3 regions of the Bradyrhizobium sp. 26S5 genome follow, and region 2 is predicted to be linked to each of the others. Evidence: predicted binding sites of a transcription regulator. Region 2 holds the regulator's gene; each other region holds the start of a gene.
The links. Region 2 encodes LexA, which represses DNA repair genes until DNA is damaged. Its sites were predicted from a motif close to TGTTCNNNNTGTGTTCNG; they were not measured.
Positions count from the first base shown of each region.

Region 1 (4,278 bases), 3.7 Mb from region 2:
GGCGAGCCGCGCAGGCGGCTTCAGCGGCGTGCCGCGCAGAAAATCCGCCGCTTTCATCGGCGCCTTGCCGGCGCGCTGCAATTCGAGAATCCGGACCGCGCCGTCGCCACAGGCGATCGCAAATTTGTCGTCGAGCACATCGCCCGGCTCGCCCGAGCCCTTGGCGAATTCGCAACGCAGGATTTTCAGCCGCACCGGCTCGCCTTCGCCTGATAGCTCGCACCAGGCACCGGGGAATGGCGAGAGCCCGTGAATGTGCCGCAGCACCGCATGCGCCGGCTGCGTCCAGTCGATTCGCGCCTCGGCCTTCTCGATCTTGGCGGCGTAGGTGACGCCGTCCTCGCTCTGCTTCGTAAGCTGCAAGCCGCCACGCTGCAGCGCGCCCATCGCGCGCACCATCAAATCGGCACCGAGCGGCGCCAGCGCGTCGTGCAGATCGGATGCCGTCATGCTGTCTGAGATCGGCAGCCGCTCGGCCATCGCGACGTCGCCCGTGTCGAGACCGACATCCATCTTCATCACCATCACGCCGCTCTCGGCGTCACCCGCCATGATGGCGCGGTTGATCGGCGCGGCGCCGCGCCAGCGCGGCAGCAGTGAGGCGTGCAGGTTGAAGCAGCCGAGCCTGGGCGCGTCGAGAATCGCCTGCGGCAGGATCATGCCATAGGCGACGACGACTGCTGCATCCGCGTCATGCGCGCGAAATTCCTCGAGCGCTTCCGGCGTCTTCAACGTCTTCGGCGTCAGCACCGGAATGCCGAGGCGGCGCGCCTCCTGCTCGACCGGCGTCGGCTGCAACTGCAGCCCGCGCCGCCCGCCCGGCTTCGGCGCGCGAGTGTAGACCGCGGCGACCTCATGGCCATGGGCCACAAGCTCCAGCAGCGTCGGCACTGCGAAATCGGGCGTGCCCATGAAGATCAGACGGAGCGGCATCAACAGCACTCGCTGCGCTCCCTCCCCCCTTGTGGGGGAGGGTTAGGGAGGGGGGTAGCCGCAACGGCGGTGCTTGCGGCTACCCCCCTCTCCGGCTCTCCCCCACAAGGGGGGAGAGGGCGCATCGCACAAGCGGAAACGCTGTTCACGCTACACTCACTCCGCCGCGCGCTTGGCGGCCTTCTCGAATTTCTTGAAAACGCGGTCGCGCTTCAGCTTCGACAGATAGTCCACGAACAGCACGCCGTTGAGGTGGTCGATCTCGTGCTGGATGCAGGTGGCGTAGAGCCCTTCGGCGTCCTCTTCATGCACCTTGCCGTCGAGGTCGGTGAAGCGCAGGCGCACCCGCGCCGGACGCTCGACCTCCTCGTAATATTCGGGGATCGACAGGCAGCCCTCTTCGTAGACCGACAGCTCTTCCGAATGCGAAATGATCTCCGGATTGATGAACACCCGCGGCTGCGGCGTGGTCTCGCCGTTCTCGTCGCGCTTGGCGAGGTCCATGGTGATCAGCCGCAGCGGCTGCGCGACCTGGATTGCCGCGAGCCCGATGCCGGGCGCGTCATACATGGTCTCGAGCATGTCGTCGGCGAGCTTGCGGATCTCCGGCGTCACCTTCTCGATCGCCTTCGACACCAGCCGCAACTGCTTGTCCGGCAGAATGATGATTTCTCTGATAGCCATGGCCGCGATTTAAGCTGCGGGCATGATGCGGTCAATGCGTTCGGGAACCCCTTAAGGCGGCCTTAACCACGTTTCTTTACACAGCGTTAACCAGGAAAATTGAGGGAGCGTTTACCATAAATGTTCCCTTTTCGTTCGGCAGCGACGCCGAATCGGCTACAACGGCTGGCATGAACGAGATTCTCCTCACGATCGGCGACCTCCCGGTCCGCGTCTCCGACGCGTTGATCGGCCTTGGCGCGCTGGCGCTGATGCTGCTGTTCGCCATCGCGGTGGTGATCGCACGAGCCAGCCGGCGCAGCGCGGAACTGGCGATGGCCCAGGCCATTCGGGCCGACGAGCTGGAAGAGCGGCTCGCCGACATGCTGCGAGCCCAGAGCGAGGCCTCCGGGCGGGTCGATGCCATGGGGCAGGCGCTGGCCGGCCGCCAGGCCGAGATGGCCCGTGCCGTCAACGAGCGGCTGGATTCGGTGACCCACCGGGTCGGCCAGTCGATGGAACAGACCACGCGCAACACGATGGATTCGCTGCGTGTGCTGCATGAGCGACTCGGCATCATCGACCACGCCCACAAGAACCTCAACGAACTCACCACCCAGGTCACGACGCTGCGCGACGTGCTCGCCAACAAGCAATCCCGCGGCGCGTTCGGCCAGGCGCGGATGGAGGCGATCGTCCAGGACGGCATGCCGAAGGGCTCGTTCGAGTTCCAGTACACGCTGACCACCGGGAAGCGGCCGGATTGCGTGGTGTTCCTGCCCGACCAGCGCCCGCTCTGCATCGACGCGAAATTCCCGCTCGAAGCCATGACCGCGCTGCACGATGCGCGCAGCGACGAAGAGCGCAAATTCGCCAGCCAGCGGCTGCGCGCCGACGTGCTGAAGCATGTCAGCGACATCGCGGAGAAGTACCTGATCCCCGGCGAGACCCAGGACACCGCGCTGATGTTCGTGCCGTCGGAGTCGGTCTATGCCGAAATCCATGACGGCTTCGACGACGTGATCCAGAAGGCCTATCGCGCCCGCGTCGTGCTGGTATCGCCCTCGCTGCTGATGCTGGCGATCCAGGTGATGCAGCAGATCCTGAAGGACGCCCGCATCCGCGACGCCGCCGACCAGATCCGCAACGAGGTGATGCATCTCGGCGATGATCTGGCCCGCCTGCGCGAGCGCGTGCTCAAGCTGCAGAACCATTTCGGCCAGGTGAACGAGGACGTCAGGCAGATCCTGATCTCCGCCGACAAGATCGAAAAGCGCGCTGGCCGCATCGAGGAACTCGACTTCAGCAAGTCCGAGACCCCGATCGAAGTCCCCCGCTTCGTCAAGCCAGCCGCCCCCGAGCTGTTCCCCGCCCCGCGCAAGCTGCAGGCGGGGGAGTAGGTGTTGTCTTTAGAAGTTGTTTAGCGCGCTCGCGCCACCCAATCGGGGTCATCGCCCGGCTTGACCGGGCAATCCAGTATCCCAGAGACGGAAGTTGGGAACACGTAGCTACTACATCTACATTCTCGCCAGCCGCCTCGGCGGCACACTCTACATCGGTGTGACAAATGACCTCATTCGCCGCGTCGGCGAGCACAGACTGAAACTCATCGAGAGTTTCACTGAGAAATATGATGTGGTGAAGCTCGTTTATTTCGAGCAATTCGATGATCCTGAGAGCGCGATCCATCGCGAGAAGCGGCTCAAGAAATGGCCGCGCGCGTGGAAGATTTCGCTGATTGAGAAGGATAATCCGGACTGGAACGACCTCTATCAGGAAATTGCCGCAGGCGGCGGATAGGCCTCTGGGATACTGGATCGCCCGGTCAAGCCGGGCGATGACAGTCTTTTTGGGGCCGAATCTGGTAACACCGGTTTTATGACAGCACCCGAAGCTACGTCAGACGCGTCCGCGAAGCCGCAGGAACTTGCCGCCACCTCCTGGCGCGACAGCTTCGCGGTCTATCTGCAGCCGCGGGTGCTGATCGTGCTGCTGCTCGGCTTCTCCTCAGGCCTGCCGCTGGCGCTGTCGGGCTCGACGCTGCAGGTGTGGATGAAGGAGGCCGGGGTCGATCTCGGCACCATCGGGCTGCTCGCGCTGATCGGCACCCCCTACACGCTGAAATTCCTCTGGGCGCCGCTGGTCGACGCACTGCATGTGCCGCTGTTCACGCAAATGTTCGGTCGCCGTCGCGGCTGGCTGCTGTTCTCGCAGCTGTTGCTGATCGCGACGATCCTGGTGCTGGCGATGGCCGATCCGGCGCGATCGCCATGGTTCGCGGCCTTTGCCGCGCTGCTGGTTGCAGCCGCCTCATCGACGCAGGACATCGTGGTCGATGCCTTCCGCGTCGAAAGCCTGCCGGAAAGCGAGCAGGCCGCCGGCATGGCGTCCTATGTCGCGGCCTACCGCATCGGCATGCTGGTCTCGACCGCCGGCGCGCTGTTCATCGTCAGCGGTTTCGAGTCCGCCGGAGTGGCGCGCCCGTCGGCCTGGATGTGGGGCTATGTGGTGATGGCCGCGCTGGTCGTGATCGGCATCATCACGGCGCTGGCTGCGACCGAGCCGGCCCAATCGAAAGGCGCGCAGGCGGTCACGCATGCGCAGACCGCAGCCGAACGCGTATGGCACGCGGCGCTCGGCGCGTTCTCCGAGTTCCTCAGCCGCAAGGATGCATTCGCGGCG
Region 1 covers NZ_CP145948.1:8,960,269-8,964,546, forward strand. Annotated here, with positions in the region: gene fmt (methionyl-tRNA formyltransferase) at 1-933, opposite strand, end outside; gene def (peptide deformylase) at 1,090-1,617, opposite strand; gene V5279_RS42400 (DNA recombination protein RmuC) at 1,788-2,996, shown strand; gene V5279_RS42405 (GIY-YIG nuclease family protein) at 3,091-3,396, shown strand; gene V5279_RS42410 (AmpG family muropeptide MFS transporter) at 3,475-4,278, shown strand, end outside.
Region 1: V5279_RS42400 (DNA recombination protein RmuC) is a predicted target of LexA. The motif match lies at 1,739-1,756, and genes of this name have one in related genera.

Region 2 (4,278 bases):
TCCGGACCGTGTTCCTGTCCTCGAGCATCGGCCTTCGGAAACCCGACGCCGCGGCCTACGATCATGTGGTAGAAGCGATCGGCGTGCCGGCGTCGCGGATCCTGTTCTTCGACGATCTGGCTGCCAATATCGAAGGTGCGCGGGGGCGTGGCCTTCAAGCCATCCACGTGACATCGACGGATGACGTGGCAAGGGCGCTGACCGCACTTGGTATTTGACCATTTGCATTGAGGAGTTTTGCGCGTGGCCCTGATGCCGGTTGCCGATGCCCTGTCCGCCATTCTTGCCGGCGCCGAACCGCTGCCGGAGGAGATGGTCGCGCTCGATGCCGCCTACCATCGCACGCTGGCGCACGACCTCGCGGCGCGCCGCACCCAGCCGCCCGAGCCGATGTCGGCCATGGACGGCTACGCGGTGCGCGCCGCCGATGCGGCTGATCTCAAGTCCCGGCTCAAGGTGATCGGCGAAGTCGCCGCCGGCCGGCCGTTCGAGCGGACGCTCAGTGCCGGCGAAGCGGTGCGGATCTTCACCGGCGGCGTGATCCCCCATGGCGCCGATGCCGTCATCATCCAGGAAGACACCCGGGTCGATGGCGACCACATCTCGATCACCGAGGCAGCGAGCCCGGGACGGCACATCCGCCCGGCCGGCGTCGACTTCCGTGAGGGCGACCTGCTGCTCAACGGCGGCAGCCGCCTGTCCGACCGCGCGCTCTCGCTTGCGGCCGCCATGAACTATCCGGAACTCGCGGTGCGCCGCCGCCCGAAGGTCGCAGTGCTCGCCACCGGCGACGAACTGGTGATGCCGGGCTCCCAGCCCGGCCCCGGCCAGATCGTCTATTCCAACGGCTATGCGCTGCGTGCGCTGGCGCGCGCCGAAGGCGCCGAGACCGTCGATCTCGGGGTGGCCGCCGACACGGTGGCCGCGACCACGGCCGGTATCCGCCGGGCGCGGGAGGCCGGCGCCGACATCCTGATTACGACCGGCGGCGCCTCGGTCGGCGACCACGATCTGGTCAAGCAGTCGCTGGAGGCCGAGGGCGTCGCGATGGCGTTCTGGCGGATCGCGATGCGGCCCGGCAAGCCGATGATGCACGGCCGGCTCGGGGCCATGCGGGTGATCGGCCTGCCCGGCAATCCGGTGTCGTCCTATGTCTGCGCCTTCCTGTTTCTGGTGCCGTTGATTCGGGCTTTGAGCGGTCGGAACACGATCCATCATGTCCGCACCACCGCCGTGCTCGGCCGCGACCTCGCCGCCAACGACCAGCGCGAGGACTATCTGCGCGCGCGTCTCGAGGAGCGCCAGGACGGCGCGCTGATCGCCACGCCGGTGATGCAGCAGGATAGTTCGCTGCTCGGGAATCTCGCTGCGGCGCGGGCACTTCTGGTACGTCCGCCGTTTGCGCCCGCCGCCGCCAAGGGCAGCGAATGCGAGATCCTCACACTGCCCGACTGAGGTTTTCGCGGGCTGCCGATTGCGCGCCGCCTGATGCGTTCACCGGAAATTAATTGGTTGCGGAACACATATCGAACATATAGTGTCCGTTCATGATTTGTTTCGAGTACTGGTGTCTACAATCGGGAAGCCGCCAGGGAGCATTGCGCTCCCGAGATCAGGCCCCGTCTGAAGGCCCCACCTGAAGAGTCTCGGAATCGAACGACGCTATCAACCGGGGGAATGCTCGAGATGCTCACGCGCAAACAGTACGAACTTCTGCGTTTCATCAATGAACGTCTGAAAGAGGCCGGCGTGCCGCCCTCCTTCGACGAGATGAAGGATGCGCTCGATCTGCGCTCGAAGTCCGGTATCCACCGCCTGATCACTGCGCTGGAGGAGCGCGGCTTCATCCGCCGCCTGCCCAACCGCGCCCGCGCCATCGAGGTCATCAAGCTGCCCGAACTGGCCGCCGGCGGCGGCAACGGTCGCCGCGGCTTCACGCCGAGCGTCATCGAAGGCACCCTCGGCAAGCGCAGCAGCACGCCGCCGATCGCCGAGGACGACGGCAACCGTCCGGTCGCCGTCCCCGTGATGGGCCGGATCGCGGCCGGTACGCCGATCGAGGCGCTGCAGACCCGCAGCCACACCATCAGCGTGCCGCCCGACATGCTCGGCTCCGGCGAGCACTATGCGCTGGAAGTACGCGGCGATTCCATGGTCGACGCCGGCATCCTCGACGGCGACATGGCGCTGATCCAGCGCAACGACGTCGCCAACACCGGCGACATCGTGGTGGCGCTGATCGACGAGGAGGAAGCCACCCTGAAGCGCTTCCGCCGCCGCGGTGCATCGATCGCGCTCGAGCCGGCCAACACTGCCTATGAAGTGCGCATCCTGCCGCCGAACCGGGTCCGCATCCAGGGCAAGCTGATCGGGCTGTATCGCAAATACTGACGGCGGCGGAGCATGATCCGGAAAAGTGCGGAGCGGTTTTCCGAAAAGGTCATGCTCGAACAGACATATGGAGCGGGATGACGATTCGAAGAAAAGTCATCCCGATCCGGGAACGAGCAACAGATCGGATCGTTCCTTGGAAGATAGTGCGACGTGCGGACCACCTAGGATGCGCCCTGATACCTCTCGCGCAGTGTAGCGCGTTTGTGATTGAGGCGTTCGACGGCCAGTCGTACAATCGCCCAGAAACGAGCAGACACTCGTTTGCTATCGTCCACTCTGGTAGAGGCCTGCGCCTCAAGGAGAGGCACGGGTCGCTACCTCGAAAAGAGGAGCCATCCGATGTGTGACTATAGTCTGCACGCCGTGGCATCGCGCCCCGCCATTGTCGGAGAGACGCTGATCACCACGACTTTCCGCGGCACGTCGACCCGCGGCTTTGCTTCGGAGAACGATCCCACTGTCGCGGTCTGCATGCTGCCGGGCACCGAGCTCGCTTTCGCCGAGAACGTTCGCTACGACAGCCGCTGGATCTGGACCAAGACGATGAATTTCCGCGTCGGCGTGTTCAACGAAGTCGAGCCCGACGTGCCCGATCGCCATCATGACGCGGTCGAATTCCCCGACGGCAGCCACGTTCTGGTGACCCAGCTCGTCGAGGGACAGCGCGTCAGCGTGCTGCAATTGCCGGCACTGCATCCGCCGGTCGAGCACAAGCCGAAGGTTGTGGAGCGGCGGCCCTCCGCATTCGCGTCGCTGTTTTTGGGTTGAGCGCATCGTCGCCGCGGAATGAGCCACTCGGCGGCGGATGACCTTAGGCGATTTCGAGCGACCCCGGATTTCCGCTTCCGGGGCGCAGCAGGAGATTTGCGTCGGCGAGCGCCTTGGCGCATCATCGCGTACGGAGGACGTGTACTCACGGAAACCTGCGCAGTGGTCGACAAGGTCACATGGCAAAAGGCTGGACGCGTCACTGAGCCGGGCCGCTACATGTTCCGGTTCGGCTGGCTGACAGTGACGGCCGATGATCTCAAGGTCTGGGAGCAGTTTCCCGAGGCCATCTTCACCCTCGTCAAGAAGCCCGACGCCGGCCCCGATTCCGACGAGTACCATCTCGGCCTGTTCGAGCTGCCGACCGGCCCCTCGCCCGGCAACGGCTGAAGCGTTTTCGAGCGAAGTGGACACCGGTTCGCGTGAAGAAAACGCGTGAAAACAAGAAACTAGAGTTTTGGTTCTGATTAAATCAGAACCAAAACTCTAGTCGTCGCCCTGCAGGTCGGTCTCGGCCGGGGTCGCATCGACTGCGGGCCGCGGCGCGGCGGCGGGTGTGCGGAGGACCGTCTCGCTCTCACCGTCACCGGGAACCGCCGGCGACCACGGCCGGTCGATGCCGCCGGGCTTCACCGCATCGACGGCGTAGCCGGCGCCGGTCCGCCGCAGCACCAGCGCACCGTGGCGCCGCAGCCGCTCGGCATCGATCACCGAGGCCGCGCAACCCTGCGGCGCCGGCCGCGCGGTGACGATCAGCGCCGCCCGCTCGCAATCGTCGGCCAGCGCCTCCGGCCGCATCGCCAGCGCGACGAAGGCGCCGCCCGGGCCCTGGGTGACGCAGCCGCTCGGATCGCAGGAGACGCCCCCGCCGAGCGACGCATCGGCGGCGGTCCGCGCATCGGCATCCGCCGCCAGCCATTCCTTGACCAGGAATGCATCCTTCGCGCTATGCATCAGAGCAGCCGCCCGTCGCCGCCACGCACCGCGACGTTGCGGCCGTCGGCGGAAATCAGCACGTCCGGCAGCGGGGCCCTCAGCGCCCAGACTGTGGCCACCACCAGCAGCACCGCGCCGGACCAGCGCAGCGGCGTGCGCAACAGCCCAAGCAGGATGATG
Region 2 covers NZ_CP145948.1:5,236,762-5,241,039, forward strand. Annotated here, with positions in the region: gene V5279_RS24330 (HAD family phosphatase) at 1-218, shown strand, start outside; gene glp (gephyrin-like molybdotransferase Glp) at 244-1,455, shown strand; gene lexA (transcriptional repressor LexA) at 1,687-2,391, shown strand; gene V5279_RS24345 (hypothetical protein) at 2,734-3,162, shown strand; gene V5279_RS24350 (hypothetical protein) at 3,325-3,552, shown strand; partial or broken gene V5279_RS24355 (ComEC/Rec2 family competence protein) at 3,649-4,278, opposite strand, start outside.

Region 3 (4,278 bases), 4.5 Mb from region 2:
CGGGGACGGCGATGGCGAAAACTGACAGCGCCTCGCCCGAGCGCGTCGCGGCATTCCGCACCGGCATATCGGCCGAAAGCCGCGCCGCCGCCCTGTTGATCGCCAAGGGCTATCGCATCCTGGCAAGACGCTTCCGCACCCCCTATGGCGAGATCGACCTGGTGGTGCGCCGGCGCAATCTGCTCGCCTTCGTCGAGGTCAAGGCTCGTGCCAGCCTCGATGACGCCGCCTATGCGGTGACGCCACGCCAGCAGCAGCGCATCGTCAATGCCGCCCAGGCCTGGCTGATGGCGCATCCCGAACATGCCGAATTTGATCTCAGATTCGACGCCGTGCTGATTGCGCCGAAGAGCCTGCCGCGCCATCTGTTAGCGGCATTCGACGCCAGCCCTTAAAGTTACCTCCAGACCTCGCGGGATACGCTTATGAAATTGAAGATCGCCGTCCAGATGGATCCCATCGCGCGCATCAACATCCGCGGCGATTCCACCTTTGCGCTGCTGCTCGAAGCCCAGAAACGCGGCCACGGCATTTCCTATTACACGCCAGATAGACTGTCGCTGCGCGGCGAGGAGCTGGTGGCACCGATGCAGTCTCTCACCGTGCGCGACGAGGTCGGCAATCACTTCACGCTGGGCGAGCCGAAGCGCGAGGCGCTCAATGGCTTCGACGTCGTGCTGCTGCGGCAGGATCCGCCGTTCGACCTCGCCTATATCACCTCGACCCATTTCCTCGAGCGCATCCATCCGAAGACGCTGGTGGTCAACAACCCGGCCAGCGTGCGCAACGCGCCGGAAAAGCTGTTCGTGATGAATTTCCCGCAGCTGATGCCGCCGACCCTGATCTCGCGCGACCTCGACGAGATCAACGCATTCCGCGATCAGCATGGCGCCGTCGTCATGAAACCGTTGCACGGCCATGGCGGCGCCGCGGTGTTCCGCGTGATGCCGCAGGACATGAATTTCGGCTCGCTGTTCGACATGTTCTCGGTCACCTTCAAGGAGCCCTGGGTGATCCAGCGCTTCCTCCCCGAGGTGAAGCATGGCGACAAGCGCATCATCCTGGTCGACGGTGAGTTCGCCGGCGCCGTCAACCGCGTGCCGGCGCCGGATGACCTGCGCTCCAACATGGTGCGCGGCGGCGCGGCCGCGGCGACCGAGCTCTCGGATCGCGAGCGCGAAATCTGCGCCACCGTCGGACCCGCGCTGCGCGAACTTGGCCTGCTGTTCGTCGGCATCGACGTGATCGACGGCAACCTCACCGAGATCAACGTCACCTCGCCGACCGGCATCCGCGCCATTCAGCGGCTCAACGGCCCCGACGTCGCGGCCAGGGTCTGGGATGCCATCGAGAAGAAGCGCGCCGCCAAATAACCCTCCCTTGTGCGCCGCACATGCCGGTTGAATTCTAAAAGCGCGATGAGATCGGGTTGAATCATCATCGCGCTTTAGCTTCTTGTTTGAGCATGATCTTTTCGGAAAACCGCGTCACACTTTTCCGGATCATGCTTTAGCCGGAGACCGACCGCGCCAGCGTTCGCCTTATTCTTCTTGCCAGCTTGCGCGGGCGAGGGCAGCATTCTCTTGCCTGCGTCAGGTCAAGCGGCGGGTCAATGGGCAGGCATCAACGCGAAAATCTCATAAAAAATGTGGAGGAAGACGTTATGACGCTCAATGTCTCACGACGATCCTTGCTCGCGCTTGGCGCCGGTCTCGGCGCCAGCACCATCCTCGGCGGCACGGCCGAGGCGCGCGCTCCCAAACTCGGCACGCAGACACCCTATTGGCATCGTTTCACGCTCGGCGATGCGGAAGTGACCGTCGTCTCCGACGGCCCGCTGCCGCTCGGCGATCCCTCCGGCACCTTCACCGGCGTGCCGAAGGAAGAAGTGAAGAAGATGCTGTCCGACAACTTCCTCTCGCCCGACAATGTCGTGCTCGAGCAGAACTCGCCGATCGTCAACACGGGCGACAAGCTGATCCTGTTCGATACCGGCATGGGTACTTCCAAGGCGTTCGGTCCGACCACCGGCCGGCAGCAGAAGAGCATGAAGGAAGCCGGCATCAAGCCGGAAGACATCGACGCCGTCGTGCTGTCGCACGCGCATATCGATCATATCGGCGGCATCGTCGATGCCGACAACAAGCCGCTATTCCCGAACGCGCAGTACTACATCGCCCAGAGCGATCTCGATTTCTGGACCGACGAAGGCAAGATGGGCAGTCCGTTGAAGGACTTCATCGTGCACGCCCGCAAGAACCTGCTGCCGGTGCGCGACCGCATTGTGTTCTTCAAGGACGGCCAGGAATTCCTGCCCGGCGTGCAGGCGATCGCGGCGCCCGGCCACACCGTGGGCCACACCATCTTCATGGTGAGCTCGGGCGGCAAATCCTTCGCCTTCCTCGGCGATCTCTCGCATCACGCGGTGCTGCTGCTGGAGCGGCCGCGGATGGAATTCTCCTACGACACCGATCCGAAGCAGGCGGCGGCCTCGCGGGTCAAGCTCCTGGAGATGCTGGCCGCGAACAAGACCGCGGTAATGTCCTATCACTTCGCCTGGCCAGGCTACGGCCACGTCGCCAAGGTCGGCGACGGCTTCCACTACTATCCCGAGCCGATGCAGATGAATCTGTGAGCAGCGGCGCATCCGGGGACGGCACACGCCGCCCCGGATGTTCCCTTAATGTTCTTGCGTTGGGCATCCCGCTCCGCTACCTTGGGTGGCGGAAGATAGGGGCAGCATGGTCCAGCGGGTTTCTACCGTCGCTTTCGAGGGGATCGAGGCCCGCGCGGTCGACGTGCAGGTGCAGGTCGCGCCGGGACTGCCGGCCTTTGCGATCGTAGGCCTGCCCGACAAGGCGGTGTCGGAGGCGAGGGAGCGGGTGCGCTCGGCGCTGATCGCCTCCGGCCTCGCGCTGCCCGCCCGCCGCATCACCGTCAACCTGGCACCGGCCGACCTGCCGAAGGAAGGCAGCCATTACGACCTGCCGATTGCGCTCGGCCTGATGGCGGCGATCGGGGCGATCCCGCCGGATGCGCTCAATGGCTTCACCGTGCTCGGCGAGCTCGGGCTCGATGGCTCGATCGCGCCGGTGGCGGGCGTGCTGCCTGCCGCGATCGGCGCCAACTCGCGCGACGAGGGATTGATCTGCCCGGCCGCCTGCGGCTCGGAAGCCGCCTGGGCGAGCCCCGACATCCAGATCATCGCAGCTCACTCGCTGATCCAGATCGCCAATCACTTCAAGGGCACGCAGCTGCTGTCGCGCCCGCAGCCCAAGGTGCACGAGCGCGAGGAGACGCTGCTCGACCTGCGCGACATCAAGGGCCAGGAAAGCGCAAAACGCGCGCTCGAGATCGCGGCCGCCGGCGGGCATCATCTGCTGATGATCGGCTCGCCCGGCGCCGGCAAGTCGATGCTGGCGGCGCGGCTGCCCTCGATCCTGCCGCCGCTGTCGCCGTCGGAACTGCTCGAAGTCTCGATGATAGCCTCCGTCGCCGGCGAGATCCGCGACGGCGCCCTGACCGCGCGGCGCCCGTTCCGCAGTCCGCATCACTCGGCCAGCATGGCGGCGCTGACAGGCGGCGGCATGCGCGCCAAGCCCGGCGAGATCTCGCTCGCCCATCAGGGCGTGCTGTTCCTCGACGAGTTGCCGGAGTTCGATCCGCGCGTGCTGGATTCGCTGCGGCAGCCGCTGGAGAATGGCGAGGTCTCGGTGAGCAGGGCCAACCATCGCGTCACCTATCCGGCGCGCTTCATGCTGGTCGCGGCCATGAACCCGTGCCGCTGCGGCCACGCCTATGAGCCCGGCTATTCCTGCAAGCGCGGCCGGCTCGACCGCTGCACCGCCGACTACCAGATGCGGATCTCCGGCCCGCTGATGGATCGCATTGATCTCAGGATCGAGGTGCCGGCGGTGACCGCGGCCGATCTGATCCTGCCGCCGCCGGCGGAGGGCTCGGCCGAGGTCGCCCGCCGCGTCGCGGCCGCGCGCGACATCCAGCTCGCGCGTTACGCGGCGGCCGGCATGCCGCAGGTCCGCACCAACGCGGAAGCGCCGAGCTCGCTGCTCGAGACCATCGCGCAGCCCGACGCGCATGGCCAGAAGCTGCTCCGCGAGGCGGCCGACACCATGCACCTCACCGCGCGCGGCTATCACCGCGTGCTGCGGGTGGCGCGCACGCTGGCCGATCTCGACGGCGCCGAGACGATCGGCCGGCTGCACCTCGCCGAAGCGCTGTCCTATCGTGCATTGGCCGACGATTTGCGCCGCGCGGCGT
Region 3 covers NZ_CP145948.1:46,312-50,589, reverse strand. Annotated here, with positions in the region: gene rsmI (16S rRNA (cytidine(1402)-2'-O)-methyltransferase) at 1-25, shown strand, start outside; gene V5279_RS00225 (YraN family protein) at 12-395, shown strand; gene gshB (glutathione synthase) at 426-1,373, shown strand; gene V5279_RS00215 (MBL fold metallo-hydrolase) at 1,664-2,635, shown strand; gene V5279_RS00210 (YifB family Mg chelatase-like AAA ATPase) at 2,742-4,278, shown strand, end outside.
Region 3: V5279_RS00210 (YifB family Mg chelatase-like AAA ATPase) is a predicted target of LexA. The motif match lies at 2,674-2,691, and genes of this name have one in related genera.